DNA from 4 places in the Nocardia sp. NPDC055321 genome. Region 3 is predicted to be linked to each of the others. Evidence: riboswitches for the same ligand, from Rfam matches in the RefSeq annotation. Region 3 holds a riboswitch; each other region holds the start of a gene.
What was found. Region 3 has a riboswitch for cobalamin ahead of ACWIGI_RS06850 (ABC transporter substrate-binding protein). Riboswitches for the same ligand answer to the same signal wherever they lie in the genome.
Positions count from the first base shown of each region.

Region 1: another riboswitch for cobalamin. It lies ahead of ACWIGI_RS27025 (ABC transporter substrate-binding protein); the one in region 3 lies ahead of ACWIGI_RS06850 (ABC transporter substrate-binding protein).
Region 2: another riboswitch for cobalamin. It lies ahead of ACWIGI_RS40795 (methylenetetrahydrofolate reductase); the one in region 3 lies ahead of ACWIGI_RS06850 (ABC transporter substrate-binding protein).
Region 4: another riboswitch for cobalamin. It lies ahead of ACWIGI_RS17070 (ABC transporter substrate-binding protein); the one in region 3 lies ahead of ACWIGI_RS06850 (ABC transporter substrate-binding protein).

Region 1 is NZ_JBSHMS010000017.1:195,546-199,761, reverse strand. Features, by position in the region: tRNA gene ACWIGI_RS27040 (tRNA-Glu) at 1-70, shown strand, start outside; gene ACWIGI_RS27035 (hypothetical protein) at 237-692, opposite strand; gene ACWIGI_RS27030 (MerR family transcriptional regulator) at 770-1,399, shown strand; cobalamin riboswitch at 1,558-1,753, shown strand; gene ACWIGI_RS27025 (ABC transporter substrate-binding protein) at 1,783-2,820, shown strand; gene ACWIGI_RS27020 (FecCD family ABC transporter permease) at 2,817-3,815, shown strand; gene ACWIGI_RS27015 (FecCD family ABC transporter permease) at 3,878-4,216, shown strand, end outside.
Region 2 is NZ_JBSHMS010000053.1:14,423-18,638, forward strand. Features, by position in the region: gene ACWIGI_RS40785 (family 2A encapsulin nanocompartment shell protein) at 1-452, opposite strand, end outside; gene ACWIGI_RS40790 (class I SAM-dependent methyltransferase) at 716-1,405, opposite strand; cobalamin riboswitch at 1,704-1,872, shown strand; gene ACWIGI_RS40795 (methylenetetrahydrofolate reductase) at 2,032-3,048, shown strand; gene ACWIGI_RS40800 (GNAT family N-acetyltransferase) at 3,329-3,967, shown strand; gene ACWIGI_RS40805 (IucA/IucC family protein) at 3,980-4,216, shown strand, end outside.
Region 3 is NZ_JBSHMS010000003.1:447,656-451,871, reverse strand. Features, by position in the region: gene ACWIGI_RS06860 (homogentisate 1,2-dioxygenase domain-containing protein) at 1-494, opposite strand, end outside; gene ACWIGI_RS06855 (acyltransferase family protein) at 751-2,052, shown strand; cobalamin riboswitch at 2,126-2,314, shown strand; gene ACWIGI_RS06850 (ABC transporter substrate-binding protein) at 2,330-3,979, shown strand; gene ACWIGI_RS06845 (ABC transporter permease) at 3,992-4,216, shown strand, end outside.
Region 4 is NZ_JBSHMS010000009.1:237,823-242,038, reverse strand. Features, by position in the region: gene ACWIGI_RS17075 (ABC transporter permease) at 1-338, opposite strand, end outside; gene ACWIGI_RS17070 (ABC transporter substrate-binding protein) at 352-1,950, opposite strand; cobalamin riboswitch at 1,965-2,149, opposite strand; gene ACWIGI_RS17065 (family 1 glycosylhydrolase) at 2,206-3,462, opposite strand; gene ACWIGI_RS17060 (lysophospholipid acyltransferase family protein) at 3,669-4,216, opposite strand, start outside.

The DNA of each region.
Region 1 (4,216 bases), on a different contig from region 3:
GTGCTCTGCCGGTCGGGCACCCTGATTCTCAGTCAGGACTACGCGGGTTCGACTCCCGTCGAGGTCACCACCCCCGGGACCACCCGGGGCGGGGAGAGGCAACCGGGCGGGGCCCGGGACCGCTTGCTAGGCGGATCGAGGCGGTGACGCCTTGGGGATCGTGCCCTCGCCTCTCCGCGCACACCCGCGCACGCCGTGGATTCGGCTGTGCCGCGGGCGTTCTCCCCGCGCCGGAATCAGAACCGGTCGATGCCCGCGAGCAGGACGGTCGCGCCGGAGATGACGACGCCGGTGACGAGGGTGGCAGCGCCGAGCCACACCGCGGCGATCAGGCGATTCGGACGAACGGGGTCGGTGCCCAGCACCGAGAGGAAGAACCCGGCGGGCATCAGGATCGCCGCGGCCAGGACCGCGATCGCACCGCCGTTCGCCCAGCCGGGGCTGGCGCCGGCGGCGTTGCCGAGCACGGCCAGCAGCAGGCCGAGCATCACCAGGACCCCGGCGTGCGCGTGCCCGGCGCGGAAGAAGGATTTCTGCAGCTCGTTGGTCTCCTGACCGCCGGTGACGACGCGGAGCAGGAACGTCCCACCGAAGGCGATGGTGGCGACGGAGATGATGGTGGCACCGAGAACAATGCTGATCAGGGGATCGATCAGGGTGGCGTACACGAGGACTCCCGCGGGTTCGTACACTTGATTGGATACTGTTACTACCCAATATTGGATAGTGCTAGTACCTAATGTCAAGGCGCCGAGCGAAGGAGACCCGCGTGCTCATGTCGGAGTTGGCGGCACGGACCGGCGTGCCGATCCCGACCGTGAAGTTCTACCTGCGCGAAGGCGTGCTGATGCCGGGCGAGGCCACCAGCGCCACCCGCGCGCGCTACGGCGAGACGCACGTCCAGCGGATCGCCCTGATCAAGGCGCTGTCCGGGCTCGGCCTGTCGATGGCCCAGATCCGCGCGATCGTCACCCTCATCGACGAGCCCGGCCGCCCCCTGCTCGACACCCTGGCCACCGCCACCGCCCTGCTGCCGCCCGCCGTCGACCCCGGCGAACCCGCCGAGTACCCGCGCGCCCGCGCCGCGCTCACCGCCCTCGGCCTCGCCGTCCCCGACGACTACCCGGCCGTGGCCCAGCTCGAGCACGCCCTCGCCGCCGCCGAGGCCGCCGGGATGCCGATGACCGAGGAGCGCCTGCGCGCCTACGGCCCCGCCGTGCTGGCGATCGCCGAGTACGACATAGCCGAGATGCCCCTCGACTCCGCTTCCCGCGCAATCGAATACGCGGTGCTGGGCACAGCCCTCTACGAACCGGTCATCGCGGCCCTGCGGCGCGTCTCGCACGCCGAACTCTCCGCCCGCCGCCTCGCGCCGAAGCCGGATGGGCACGTCGAGTAGCACTCCCGGGCCACGCCCGCACCGACCGGGACACGAGCGGCAACTCCCCGGGTCGCGACGGCACGGGCCCGGGCGAACTCCCTCGAGCCCCTCACGCGGATCCGAGCACACCGGATCCGTCCGCACCCGAGCGCTTCCCGTGCTCGCGCGTGATCTTGGTACAGTCCCTCCGCCGTGGTGTTCGGGAAACCGGTGTGAAGCCGGTGCGGCCCTCGCCACTGTGATCGGGAAGTGAACAGATCTGTCCGGACGGAGTGATCCGCCGGGGCCACTGGGGTGCCCGCGCCCTGGGAAGGCCGATCGTTCACGCGGTATCCCGTCAGCCAGGAGACCGGCCACGGCAGGCAACACCCCATTCCACGAGGACCTGGAAGGCGGTCTCGGTGACCCCATCTGTTTTCGCGCGCCTGCGTACCGGCGCGCTGCTCGCCTGCGCGCTGCTGCTGACCGGTTGCGGCGTCCAGGCCGGACCGGCGGCCGACGGCGCGAACGCCGTCACCCGCGCAAACTGCGGTATCGACGTCGCCGTGCCGGGGCCGCCGCAGCGCATCTACGCCGCGTACCAGCCCTCCATCGAGATCGCGCACGCCCTCGGCGTCACCGACCGCCTGGCCGGGACCGCGTTCCTGGATTCGGCGGTGCTGCCGGAATACCAAGCCGCGCAGGCGAAATCCCCCTACGTGGAGAAGCTGCCGAGCCGGGACGAATTACTTTCACAGACACCGGATTTCGTGCTGTCCGGCTTCAACGGCGTGTTCGCGACGTCGTCGCAGAGCAGCGTCGGAACCCGGGCGAGCCTGCACGATCTGGGCGTGGAGACCTGGGTGCTGAGCCCGCTGTGCCCGAGCGCGGACGGTCTCGCGGACGAGGCCATCGACCCGGCGACCGTGCGCTTCGACAACGTGTACGCCGACCTGCGGGACCTGGGCGCGCTGTGGGGCGTGTCCGAGCGCGCGGAGACCGTTGTCGCCGACCTGAGTTCGCGCATCGAGGCGGTGCGCACCAAGGTCGAGGGCGCGGCCCGGCCGACGGTCGCGGTCGTCACGCCCAAGGACGACGGCTCCTACACCGTCGCGGGCGGCATCGATTTCGTCAGCCGGATCATCGAGGCCGCGGGCGGGGTCAACGCGTTCGCCGATCTCACCGAACGCCGCAACGTGCAGATCGGCGCGGAGCAGCTCATCGCCCGCGATCCCGACATCATCCTGACCAGCCTGTGCTGTAAGGCGAGCTACGTGCGCGCCGACGCGCAGCCGCAGGTGGACAAGCTCACCGGCAATCCCGCCTTCGCCAATCTGAAAGCCGTGCGCGCGAAAACGGTGCACCCGTTCCTGTTCGCCGATCGCGCCGCCGGGGTGCGCATCGCGTACGCCACCGAACTCGTCGCCGGACTGATCCACCCGGATCTGTTCGCGCGGTGATCGGCACCGTGCGCGGCGCCGGTCTGCTGCTGGCCGGGGCCGCGCTGGCCGCGACCTGCGCGGGCTCCATGCTGATCGGGACGCACCCGCTCGATCTGGCGGACGTGCTCGCGGCGTTCACCGATTTCCGGGGCGGCGACACGGACCGGATCGTGCGCTACATCCGCCTGCCGCGCACCGTGGCCGGGCTGCTGGCGGGCATCGCGCTCGCCCTCGCCGGGGCCGTCATGCAGGGCCTGACCCGCAACCCCCTGGCCGGGCCGGGGCTACTCGGCATCAACGCCGGCGCGTCACTGGCGATCGTGCTCGCCATGGCGGTTGTCGGACTGAGCTCGGCGGCGGGCCTGGTGTGGTTCGCGTTCGTGGGCGCGGCGGTGGCCGCGGTGTTCGTATACACCCTGGGCTCCTTCGGATTCGGCGGCGCGACCCCGGTGAAACTGGTCCTGGCCGGGGCCGCGTTCACGGCTCTGTGCGGGTCGATCACCACGGCGATCACCCTGCTGGACCGCACCACCTTCGACAACTTCCGCTTCTGGGTGGTCGGCTCGCTCACCCGGGCGAGCCTCGAATCCCTGTGGGCCGTACTGCCTTTCCTGGCCGTCGGCGCGGCTCTCACCGTCGCGGTGGCGCGTTCGCTCAACGCCCTCGCCATCGGCGACGACATGGCGCGCACGCTCGGCACCCGCCCGGTAGTGGTCCGAGGTCTCGGTGCGCTGAGCGTGGTGCTGCTGGCGGGCTCGGCGGTGGCGATCGCCGGTCCGATCGCGTTCATCGGCCTGGTGATTCCGCATATCGCCCGCGCGTTCGCCGGGCACGACTATCGCTGGGTGTTGGTCTGGTGCGCGCTGCTCGGACCGACCCTGCTGCTGTTCGCCGACATCGCCGGCCGGGTGCTCGCCCAGCCGCAGGAGATCCAGGTCGGCATCATCACCGCCTTCGCGGGATCGCCGTTCTTCCTCTATCTCGTGCGCAACCGGAAGGTGGCGACCCTGTGACAGGACACGAACCGAGCGTATTGCCCGGGGGGACAGTGCTGTTGCGCTCGCCCGGACAGCGAGTGGTCATTCGGGTCCAGCGCCGCTCGGCCCTGCTCACCGTGGCCCTCACGGCCGCGGCCCTGCTCGTGGCGGCGTGGTCGCTCACCGTCGGGCACTATCCGCTGACCGTCGCCGACGTGCTGCGGGTCCTGGGCGGCGGCGGCACGCTGATCGAGTACGACGTGGTGGTGGCCGATCGCCTACCCCGGGTGCTGACCGGCCTGGGCACGGGCGCGGCCTTCGCGATCTCGGGCGCGATTCTGCAGCGCGTCGCCACCAACCCCCTGGTCAGCCCCGAGATCATCGGCATCAATACCGGCGCGTCTCTGGGAGCGCTGGTGGTGAGCGTCGTGCTCGGC
Region 2 (4,216 bases), on a different contig from region 3:
ATCCGTTGCTTCTTCGGCGTATTGGCGATCAGCCCGTAGTCGGGGCTGTTGATCAGTTCGCCCTCCTGATGCTCCTTGATCGCCTCGATGGTCAGGCGCAACTGCTGGGAGATCTGGTCGTGCGGGCTGGAATACAGGTCCGAGACCCGGGTGTGCACGTCGAGAATCGTGTGCACGGCCTTGAGCCGGTACTCGCGCGGATCTTTCTCGTAGTCGATGAAGGTCTCCGGCAGCGGGGACTCGTCGTAGTTGTCGCACTTGATGTCGACGGTCTGCTCGTGCGTCACCCGATTGCGCCGGTAGATACCGGCTTCCACCGGCACCCAGCTCAGCAGATGGACCAACCACCGCGGGGTGATCGACTCCATCTGCGGAACGGTCTTGGTGGCATTGGCGAGTGTCCGAGCGGCCTCGTCGCCCAGTGCCACCGGTTGCGGCACGGTACTTGTCATGAAAACCGCCTTCAATTAGGCAAATTGGGGGTTACCGACGGGACGGAATACTAACCCCGGGATTCGGCGCTGTCCTGGTGAACCACACGGCGGGCGTGTCCTGGAAGTTTGCTGGCGATACCGCGATTCGATGCCACCACTTCCGTGAATGTGAAGGAGTGCACTCCGCCGGAGAGGTGTCACGAGCTAACAGTGAGGAAACCGTAATTGCGCGGTAATGAGCGCGCGGGCGGCACGCGTGGAAACCGGTGCGGCCCCGCGCCTCAGCGCACGCCCACGAGCACCGCGTCGGTGATCGAGCGCCACGCCACCCCGGCTTCGGTGAACCCCGCCGCGCGGACATGGTCGAGATGCCAGTCCAGGGTCTGCGGAACGCCCTGCGGCCGGTTGTCCAGGATCGCGCGACTGGCGGCCAGTTCGTTGCTCAGCCGGGAATCGTCGGCGATGCTCGCCCACCACTGTTCCCAATCCGGCACGCCTTCCGAGCGCACGCGCTCCTGATGTCCGCGCTGGATCCGCTCGTCCAGCTCGTTCAGCAGCGGGGTCCCCGGGTCGGGCATGTGATCGGCGTTGACGAGCAGCCCGCCCGGGCGCAACAGCGCAGGCAGGTCCGCGTAGAGGCGGGCCAGATCGGCGGGCTGCATCCAGTGCGTGGCGGTCGCGGTCAGGATGGCGTCGAACGGTTCGGGCGGCAGGGCCCGGGTCCAGGCCGGATCCTCCAGGTCCGCGACGACGAACACGATGCGCGGGTCATCGGCGAAGGAACCGCGCGCCATCGCCAGCAGGGTCGGGTCTCGATCCACCGCAACCGAACTCGCCTCGGGCAGCCGCGCGAACAGGCGGCGGGTGATGGTGCCGGTCCCACAGGCCAGGTCCAGGACCCGGGGCGCCTTCCCGGCGCTCGCGGTCACCAGATCGAGCATCACCCGGAACCGCTCCTCGCGATCGGGCATGTACAACTCCTGCTGGCGATCCCAACTTTCTTGCCACGCTTCCCAATTCACGGCTTCTCCAGGCTCTGATCAGCGGCTTCGGAACGGACGCAGACTACGCGGCCGTCCGGGCGCGTCGGCGCCGCGACACGCGGCCGGGCGACGCCGGGACGCGCCGGGCAGGGGTGTGGTTGTCGGCGGCGGTACCACTTCGCTATATTCGCCTGCGCAGCTGGTTCGCCGGAGGCGGTATCGAGGAGCCCCTGATCCGTCCGAAGGCGTCGAAGCCCGGTGGCGCGCTCGCGCGCCGCGGGGCGAGAGGGAACCCGGTGGGAATCCGGGACTGTCCCGCAGCGGTGAGTGGGAACGACAGCCGTCATTCCGCGCTGGGCGCGTTGCCCGGGAAGCGATGGCCGATAGGACCAGCCCCGGCACGAGCGCCGGGGCCGACCCGGGTCACGGGTCGATGCCCACGAGTCCGAAGACCTGCCCGTTGTGCCGGATACGTCGTATCCGGCGGTTGTCGCCTCGTGGACCGGGTGGCATGCCGAGCGGAACCGGGCGTCGCACGACGCCACATCAAGGGCTCCTTTCAGCGTGCACTCGCGATGAGGTGGCCATCGGCATGCTGACCATGGAGCTCACCAATGACGAACCCGGACAATACATTCGCGGCCGTGCCCGGCCGCGCGCCGATCGAACGCACCGCCCGCGTCGCGCCCCTGGCCGCCGCGCGCGCCTCGGTCGTACAGAACCTGCGCATCCATTCCGGTGCGCGGGTGCCCTTCTCGGTGGAGTTCAATCCGCCGCGTGACGCCGCCGGCGAGGCCCGGCTGTGGCGCACGGTCCGGGAATTCGAGCGCATGCACCCGGCCTTCGTCTCCATGACCTACGGGGCCGGCGGCTCCACCAAGGACCGCACCGCCCGCATCACCGGCGAGCTCGCCCAGCAGACCACCCTGCTGCCGGTGGCGCACCTGACCGCGGTCGGCCACAGCATCGCCGAACTGCGCGCCCTGGTCGGTTCCTACGCCGACTGCGGCATCCGCGACATCCTGGTGCTGCGCGGTGATCCGCCGGGCGATCCGCTCGGGGCGTGGGAGCGGCACCCCGACGGCGTGGAGTACGCCGAGGAGCTGGTGCGCATCGTGCGCGATCTCGGCGACTTCAACGTCGGGGTGGCCTCGTTCCCGCAGGGGCATCACCGCTCACCGGACCTGGCCACCGATACCGCGCACCTGGTCGCCAAACTCCGCGCCGGAGCCGACTATTCGATTACCCAGATGTTCTTCGACGTCGAGCACTATCTGCGCCTGCGGGATCGGGTGGCCGCGCACGACCTGGTCGAGGGCGCGAAGCCGATCATTCCCGAGCTGATGCCGATCACCTCCCTGCGCACGGTGCAGCGCGCGGTGGAGCTGTCCGGCCGCGAACTCCCGCCCGCCGTGCTGGCGCGGTTGCGGCGCGCGGCGGGGGATGGGCCCGAAGAGAACAGGGCCGCGGTGCGCGCCGAGGGCATCGAGATCGCGACCGAGATGGCGCAGCGTCTCATCGACGAGGGCGCGCCGTGCCTGCACTTCATCACCCTCAATTTCGCCAAGGCGACGACCGAGGTGCTGACCAATCTCGGCTACCGGGTCACCGCGGCGCCGCTGAGCGCCTGAGAAACCGGCGGCGGGTCCGGAAACCCCGGACGGGCCCGGCAACCGGCTGGCTCTGAGATCTGCGTTACGCTAGCCTAACCTAAATCGGCTGAGGTTAGGCTACGTTTACTACGTAAGTGCGCGCTGATCAGCGATTACATCCGGTGACCGGCCGTAGATGCTGAAAGCCTGCCGCTATGGCTCGCGTGTCGCGAGGGGCCCGCCGCGATCTTCGGGTTAGCCCACCCTAATAAAATAGGTTACCCTAACTCGCGAATGTGGATCTGCGAGAGGGTTTCTGATGGTGGTTGCTCGTCCCGAGACGAGTCCGGGTACCGATGGAGTTGTCGAACCAGCTGTTTACGAGCTGACCGCCCGGCCCATCGATATCGAACGTGACACCGAGACCGCTCATCGGTGGCTCATCCACCCCAAGTCGGCGTACTGGGGCATGCTCGAGAGCACCCCGGCCGACGTCGAGGATCTGATCCGCGTCGCCAAGTCCGACCCGGATCCGCGATTCGGTATGTGGATCGGCGCTTTCGAGGACGAGCCGCAGTTCCTGTTCGAGCTGTACAACCCGCAGACCAGTGATCTGGCCAAGCCGGGCACCGGGTACGAGCACACCGCCGGTGACATCGGCATGCACCTGCTGGTGTCCAACAGCGAGCGCCGGCTGCCGGGCTTCACCGGCAACGTCATGCTGCACATCATGCGCACCGCCTTCTTCGAGTGCGGCGCCGAACGAGTCGTGGTCGAGCCGGATCACCGGAACCTGCACGTGCAGAAGCTCAACGCCGCGGTCGGTTTCCAGGTCGCGGGTGATTTCCCGGTGGCCGACAAGATCGCCCGCCTGAGCTACTGCACCCGTGCCGATTTCATTCGGCTCACGGACAACGGCCGGTCCCTGGCGACCGACTTCCAGCTCGCGAACTCCTGAGAAGGTAGTGCTTTGACCAGCCCCGAAGCTTCCGCATGCCTATCCGCGTTCTGGCAGACCTACGAGACCAGAATCGCGACCAAGATCCTGGCCGAGTTCTGCCACGAGCGGTTCGTGCACCCCGTCGAGTTGACCCCCGGCGTCTACGTACTGCACTCCGATGACGGCCTGACCGAATACGGTTTCCGCGCCGAGGTGCTGTCCCTGGACAGCTGGTGCATCGACGAGTCGTCACTGCGCCGCACCCGC
Region 3 (4,216 bases):
ACGTCCACCGGGAGCCACCGATGGATCGTGACCCGGGGAATGACCACGTTGTCGCCCTGGCGCACCTCGAGCCGGCCGAAGATCGTTTCGAGGACGGCCGCACCGGACTCGACGAACACGACCTCGTCGCCGATGCCGTTGCTGTACAGCGGAGTTGGCTCGGTTGATACGGCATAGGACAGCCGCACGTCCGAGTTGCCCAGGAACAGGCGCCGATCACGCACGATATCGCCGGCGGGGCCACCGGCCCACAGGTCGGGCAGGCGCATGTGCAACGGGCGCAAGGGCAGATTGGGCGTCAGGCTCTGGTCGGGCACATCCCAGGTTCGGCTGTCGACCAAGCTGGACGGCACGCCGCGGTGGTAGAGCAGGGAACCCGTGCTCGAGAACCCCTCTTCGCCGATGAACTCCTCGAACAGCGGCTGTCCATCCTCGTCCTCGAAGAGGGTGTGGCGCTTGGGTGGTACGAGTCCCACGGTCCGGTAGTACGGCACCGTTCCTCCGCTCTCCTTGCACCATGCCATGCTCGATATTCGGTGCACGGTGTCCTATATTCGAACACCGTAGAGCGCGTGTGGCCGGTTGTAAATCGGCCACTCTGCCGTCCGGGTGCGCCGGTCCGCTCCCGCGGCCGGATGTCCGCCTCGTCCGGATTGGTGCAACAGCGAACAGCGTGCTACTACTCTCAGCTGTGCTCCACCTCGGTTCCTGCCCGTCACCTGTGTTTCGACATTTCGGCGGCTTTCCCTCATGACGGTCGACAGCCCCATCGCGCCCGCGGTCGCCCCCGTGGAACCAGTGGCGCGCGGTCGCGCCGGGCGATTCGAGTTTCTCGACGCATTGCGCGGCCTGGCGGCTCTGGCGGTGGTGGTGCAGCACTGTTCCGAGCGGCTCTGGCCCGAGTATTTCCGCTTCTCGCAGGCGTATTTCGGACTCGGCGAGTTCGGTGTGTTCGTCTTCTTCATCGTCAGCGGATTCATCATTCCGGCCTCGCTCGAACGCGGCCGCTCGCTGGGCGCGTTCTGGGCCGGCCGGTTCTTCCGGCTCTTCCCGCTGTTCTGGGCCTGCCTGGTCGCGGCGATGCTGCTGAACTCGTTCGGCAGATATGAACTGCCGGATCCGTTCTGGGATCAGCCTGTTCTGAACTTCCTGGCGAATCTGACCATGATGCAGTTCTTCATCGGCGGCTGGGACATCCAGATCATCGGCGCTTCCTGGTCGCTGTCCTATGAGCTGGTGTTCTATCTGATCCTGTCGCTGCTGCTCATCGCCCGGATCAATCGCCGGTCGGTGCCGCTGGCGGTGGGCGCGCTGGTCCTGATCGTGCCCGGCGCGCTGTTGCCGCCCGCACTGCTCACGAGCGCGGACGCCGGCGCCCTGACCCGTTCGATCGTGGTGGTCGCGACCATCACCGCGGCGACGGTCTTCGCGTGCCTGGCGACCGACCGCCGCGCCGCGCTCGCCGCGATCCTGATCTCGGTGATCGCCGTGCCCCTGTTCCTGAATCAGCCCGGCGCCTCGGTGCTGACCTTCGGCTACCTCGCCACGATGTTCCTCGGCACGGTGCTCTACCGCATGACCGCCGGCGAGATCACCGCGCCGCGCGGGTGGCTGGTGTTCGCCTTCGCCATGTGCCTGATCTTCGGCGTCAGCACCTTGGTTCCGGCCGTCGTCGATCCGATCACCGGCGTGTGGGTCACCTGGGTCAAACAGCCCCTGACGATCCTGCCCGCCTACGTGATGTTCGCGGCCTTTCTGCTGCTGCGCCGCTACTCGTTCCCCCGCCCGCTGCTCTACCTGGGCCGAATCAGCTACTCCCTCTATCTGGTTCACGCGCTGATCCTCGACGCCATCCCGCGCTGGAACACGTCGGTCCTGGGCGTTCCCGCCCAGTGGCTGACCCTGCTGACCTGGGTGACGACGGCGCTGCTGATCTCCGCGCTCACCTACCGTTTCATCGAGAAGCCCTGTCACACTCTCGGTCACCGCGTGATCGCCAGGATCGACTCCCGCGCGAACGCGGCCGAACGACCCGCGACCGTCGCCGCGTAGCGCCCGCTGTCACGATCCATCCGCTCGCTCTCTGACGAACGAGCGGGGCAACCGAATGATGCGCGGGGAGTTAGCCGACCACCCGCGAGGCCGCGGCTGCTAGGTTCAGCGGGCAGGGAACACCGGTGTGAATCCGGGGCTGTCCCGCAACTGTGACCGGGTAGCAGACCTTCATCTGACGGCCACGACCTTCCTGGGTTGGAAGGCCGAAGGCGAGCGTTGATCCGGGAGCCAGGATACCTGCGCCCGTTCAGGATCGAGCTTCACGAGGATGAGAATGCGCGTGTACGCACGCCGCCGGCCCGGTGCCGAGCGGCTATCCGACCATGCTTCCGGTGCGGGGCGACATCGTCGCTCCCGGGTTGCGGGTGTCGTCGCCGGATTGCTCGCGGTGGCCATGGTCGCCGCCGGGTGTTCGGCGAGTGAGAGTGACGGCGCGGCTTCGGCCCGCGCCCTGCGGGAGTCCGGCGACGGCACGCTGACCATCTACAACTCCTACAAGATCGCCGGGCTGGATCCCGCGGGCACCGGCACGAACTGGCTGTTCGACTGGGGTGTCGCGGAGAACCTGCTGCAGGTCAACGAGACGGGTGAGGTCGCGCCGTGGCTGGCGGAATCGGTTACCCGTGAGGGGGATAACCGCTGGGTCGTGGCCCTGCGCGAGGGCGTGACCTTCCAGAACGGCAAGCCCGTCGACTCCGCCGCGGTCGCGGCCGCGCTGACCAGGCAGATCGCCAAATCCGCCGCGGCCCGGGTGTATCTGGACGCGGCCACGACCGTGCGGGCCGACGGCAAGCGCGTCGTGATCACCACGCCCGCCCCGAACGCGATGGTGCCCGCCGCGCTGGCGGCCCGGGACAACTCGCTGCAGATCTACGATGTCGCCGCGATGGACGCCGCCAACGGCGATTCCGCCAAGATCGTCGGCGCGGGCGCGTACTCGGGCCCGTACGCCATCACCGCGTGGTCGCCGGACAACCTGGTGCTCGCGCCGTTCGGAAACCATTGGGAGGGAACGCCGCCGCTGCGGGGCGTCACCGTGCGCGTGGTCCCCGACGAGCAGGCCCGCCTCGCCGGCGTGCGCAGCGGTGAAGCCGACATGGCGTTCTACCCGTCCACCTCGGCGAAGCTGGAACTGCGGGGCGAGAAGGACATTCACGTGCTGTCCTCCGAACTCGCCCTGCAGTCGCTGCTGGTGGACATGAATCTGAAGGCCGGAATCTTCACTGATACCGCCGTGCGCAAGGCCTTCACCGCCGCCATCGACTACGCGGGCATCGCCGCCGATGTCGGCAACGGCCAGTTCGCACCGGCCGCCGGGCTCTACCCGCCGACCATGTCGTTCGCCTCGGGCAACCAGCGGTACGACCTGAACGAGGCGAAGGGCCTGCTCGACGCGGCCGGCTGGACACCCGGCCCGGACGGCATCCGGGTCAAGGACGGCCGGAAACTGCTGGTGCGGTTCGTGACTCAAGCTCAGGGCCCGGAGACCACCGATGTCGCGATCGCGATGAAGGACCAGGTCGCCCGTGCCGGTTTCGAGCTGCGGATCGACAACGCCGAGGATTCGGCCGCGGTGAAGAAGGACCCGGCCGCGTGGGATTCCTCGGTGGCACTGAGCGGTTCGCTCTCGGGTACCGCCGATCCGATCCAGCCGTACCTGGTGCGCTGGACCACCGGCGGCTCGGCGAACGCGCAGGGCGTGGCGAATCCCGAGATCGACGCCATCGGCGCCCAGCTGCGCGGCGAGTTCGACACCGCCCGCCGCGACGCGCTGCTGCAACGGGCACAACAGATTCTGGTGCGTGACCAGGCGTACGTGGTGGCGGGCACCTTCAAGTACTTCACCGTGGTCACCGGCCCGGAGTGGGCCGACTACACGGTGTCGAGCGTGCGCAGGCACATCACCAGCCGGACCGGCGAATAGCCCGGCTCGGCAATGCGATTGGTAGCCCTGGCCCGGCGCCGGGTCGTCGAGGCACTGCTCACCCTGCTGGGCGCGAGCGCGCTCATCTGGGCCCTGATGCCGCTCGCCCCGGGTGATCCGGCGCGCATGATCCTTGTCGCGCAGGGCGTTCCGGAGCCGCCGCCCGAGCAGATCGCCGAGCTCGAGCGCACCCTGCACCTGGATCAGCCGGTGCCCGCGCAGTACGCGCACTGGCTG
Region 4 (4,216 bases), on a different contig from region 3:
ATCAGCAGGGCCGCGGTCAGCGCCGCGAGCGCCACGCTGTTGCCGACCCGGCCCAGCAGCACCTCGGCCACCGGTCGGCCGGAGATCAGCGACTCGCCGAAATCGCCGCGCACGAACCCGGCGACCCACTCGGCGAACCGCACCGGCGCGGGCCGGTCCAGTCCCATGTGCGCACGCAGGGCGGCCAAGCGCTCCGGGGTGGGATCACCGCCGCCCGTGCGCGAGGCGACGACCGTCGCCGCGTCCGAGTCCAGCGTCTCGAACAACCCGAAGACCAGCAGCGCCACGACGAACAGCACGACGATCCCGCCGCCGGCCCGCCGGGCGGCATAGCCCATCACGACCGGCGAATCATTGCTCGGCCAGCCAGGTGGTCGCGTAGTTCGCCCAGTCGTCGGTGCCCGGCACACCGTCACGCACCCCGCCCACGTGCACGCGGGCCGCGTCGGGCCGCTTGGCGAAACTGTGCAGGATGTACCCGCCCTCGTCCCAGAGTTCGCGCTGCAGTTCGCGATACAGGGTGGCCCGGCGCGCCGGATCCATGGCCGCGCGCGCCTGCGCGAACTTGGCATCCCAGCCGGGCCGCTTCCAGCCGGTGCCGTTGCTCGGCGAATCACTGGTCATGGTCTGGCCGTAGAAGTAGTCGAGACTGTAGTTCCACCAGCCGATGTGCGACAGCGGGGCCTTGCCGCTGACCTGGGAGAAGTAGGTGTCCGCCGGCACCGATTCGAGCTTTATCGTGATGCCCGCGACCTTGGCCTGTTCGGCGAACAGCGTCGCGGATTCCAGCATGCCGGGGAAGCCGTCGGCGGTGGGCAGGGTGACGGTCAGATTCTCCTTGCCCGCCGCCCGCAGCAGCTCGCGCGCCTTCTGCGGATCGTAAACACGCTGGGGCAGATCGGCGTCGTAGAAGGGCGCGCCCTTACCGTAGATGTCGTTGCCGAGTTCGGCGTAGCCGTAGTACACCGAATCCACCATGGCCTGCCGGTCCACCGCCAGCCGCATGGCCTGGCGCACCCGCACGTCGTCGAACGGCGCGGTGTCCACGCGCATCTGGAACGCGCCCATGAGACCGGCCGGCGGGGTGACCACCGTGATGTCGCTGTCCCCGGACAGGTTTCGCGCCTGCAGATACGAGATCTCGTGCACCACATCGGCTTCCCCGGACAGGAAGGCGTTCACCCGGGCCTCGGTCTCGGCGATCTGGATGATCTCCACCTCGTCCAGGAAAACCTGCCCGTCCCAGTACTTCTCGTTGCGCCGCAACAGGATCCGGTCGCCCGGAGACCACTTGACCAGCGCGAACGGCCCGGTGCCCACCGGCAGCACCGACCCGTCGATGACGCCGGTGCCGTCCTTGACGATGTAGCAGTACCAGCCCGCGAGCACCGAACCGAAGTCCGCCAGCGGCGTTTTCATCTGCACCGTCACCACGAGATCGCTCTCGGCGCGGGTGCGCGACATGTCGACCGCGGAGAGATCGCCCGAGGAGTTCCGGGCCGGATCGAGCATGCGCTGGAAGCTCCACAGCACATCGCGCGCGGTCAGCGGGGAGCCGTCGCTGAACAGCACGCCCGGCCGCAACGTGATGCGCCATCGGCTGCCATCGGCATTCGGCACGACCGACTCCGCCAGCCGGTAGCGCAGCGTCAGGTCGTTGTTGTAGGCGACGAGCTTGTCCCAGACGTTCTTGGACACCGCGCCGCCGGCCGAACTCCCGGCCTGATGCGGATCGAGCACGTCCGCGCTCGCCGAGCGCCCGGCGATCACCGTCCGCAGGCGGCCGCCCGGCCGGGGCGGGCCCGAGGCCGCGGTGCGCGCACCGGTGTCCGAGCCGCAGCCCGCCAGAACGCCCGACGTGCCGAGCAGGACGGCCCCGAGCGCGCCCGCGCTGCCGAGCAGGAATGTGCGGCGGCCGACATCCGGCCGTCGCGGTGTGTAGTTGTTCATCAATCCTCGTTGGTGTGATCCCGATACCGCGGGCGCAGGTATCCTGGCTCCCGGATCGACACACCCCGCCGGCCTTCCAACCTGGGCAGGTCGTGACCATATTTCGGCGGATTGCTCCCCGGTGACAGTTGCGGGACAGCCCCGGATTCACACCGGTGTTCCCTACGCCGGATACCGACCCTACGGGACGGACCGGGCGCGCGGGGGACGCCCGCCGGACCGGCGGCAGCGGCTCGGTCGCGCCGCCGGGCGCGGCTATTCGACCACGGCGGGCGCCGCGCAGCTGTCCGGAACGGCGACGAGCGAGCAGGTCACCGGGTACCGCGTGGGCTTGTAGTCGCTCGGGACTCCGCCGCGCGCGGTGATGTCGCGGTAGGCGGCGACACCGTCGGTGGGACGGCGGGTCAGGCTCGGATCGTGCTGGGCGTCAACGGTGTACAGGCCGAAGCGGGCGGAGTAGTCGCCCCATTCGTAGTTGTCGGTGAGGCTCCAGTAGTTGTAGGAGACCACGTCGACGCCGTCAGCTTTGGCGCGCTGCAGCCAGTAGACGGTGTCGCGCAGATGATCGCCGCGGGTGTAGCCGTCGTCGCGACCGCCGTCCGGGCCGGTGGCCAATCCGTTCTCGATCACGCGAATGGGCTTGCCGGGGAACCGCGCCGCGATGTGGCGGAGCACGTAGTAGATGCTCTCCGGGGCCTGGGTGCTCTTCCAGAACTCCCCGGTCGCGCCGTACGCGGCGGACAGGTCGGTGACCGAGGTGGAGTAGTAGTGATCCACGCCGATGAAGTCCAGGCTCTCGCGCATCTGGTCCGGGAACAGCTGCTCCAGCCACGACTGCACGCCCGGGATCGGGATGTACGCCAGATTGGAGGAGACCTGCGCGTCCGGCTGCACGGAGTGGATGTGGCGGTAGATGTCCCGGTGCGCGGCGACGATGCCGGACACCATCGCGCCCGCGTTCTCCGGGCGCAGACCGCCGTACATGAGCTCGCGCCGGACGTATTCGGTCGGCTCGTTGAAGGTGATCCACAGCGGGCGCGCCCACGCGTAGCGATCGACCACCCGCCGCGCGAAATCGACCAGTTCCGAGGACATCTCGGGTCGATTCCAGCCGCCGCGATCCACCTCCCACCCGGGATGGACCCAGTGGTTCAGGGTGATCATCGGCCGCATGCCGGAGTCCACGATCCGCGCGATGACCGCGTCGTAGAATGCCCACCCCGCCGGATCATCGCTCCCCGGAACGGTTTCCACGCGCGACCACTCGACCGAGGTGCGATAGATCCCCACCCCCAGGCTCCGCGCCCGCGCGATGTCGGCCGCGTAGTTGTGGAAGAAGTCGACCGAGTTGCCGATGGGCTCGCGCACCCGGCCCTGATCCCCGTACCGCAGCCAGTTGCTGTCGGGGCTGTAGCCCTCGGACTGGAATCCGGACTGCGCGACACCGAACTCGAAGTCCTCGCCGAGCCCCGGCACATCCGCACCCGCCGGCCCGGCGCCCGCCACGGTCATCGTCGCGATCGAGAAGGCCGCGGCCACCCCCGCCGTACACAGTTTCGACCACCGCTGCCGCACTTCGATCCTCCGGTCCACCGAGCTCTACCGATACACCGATGCATCCGGATGCATCGGTGTACGCGGAAGTATGCTGCGCGCCCGCGATGTGCGCCAGGGATCGCGAACAAGATTCCGGTACAGGCGAATCCCGGCGCGCGTGCTCAGCCCCGATCGGCCGGGGTCGCCGACGGCTGCAGCAGGCGTTCCTCGAGTGCCGCCACCTGGGCCGCGACGCGTTCGTGCTCGGCGAGGTGCACCAGATCCGCGAACGCGCGATCAACACCGGAGTCGGCGATGGCGCGTTCACAGCGACGGGCCAGCTCGTGCCGGTCGGTACCGGGCGGCACCGTGGGCTGCAGGGTGAGCTCGGCGACCACGCCCCGCGAGCGCAGGACACGGCGGATCGAGTCCGCCATCGTGTCGACGCCGACGAACGCGGGGACCGTGGAGACCGCGCCGTCGGCGTCGAGGTAGCGCAGCTGGATCGGCTGCACCGGCGTGCCGGTGTCCACCGCGGCCTGGAACAGCGCGGGCCGCAGGTGACCGTGGGCGCGACCGCACCAGGTGGTGCCCTCGGGGAAGATGCCGACGCGCTCGCCCGCGCGCAGGCGGGCCGCGATCTCACCGATCACGCCGGGCAGGGCGCGCAGGCGTTCGCGTTCGATCGGGATGACGCGGACCTTGCGGGCGACCGCGCCGAGCACCGGCC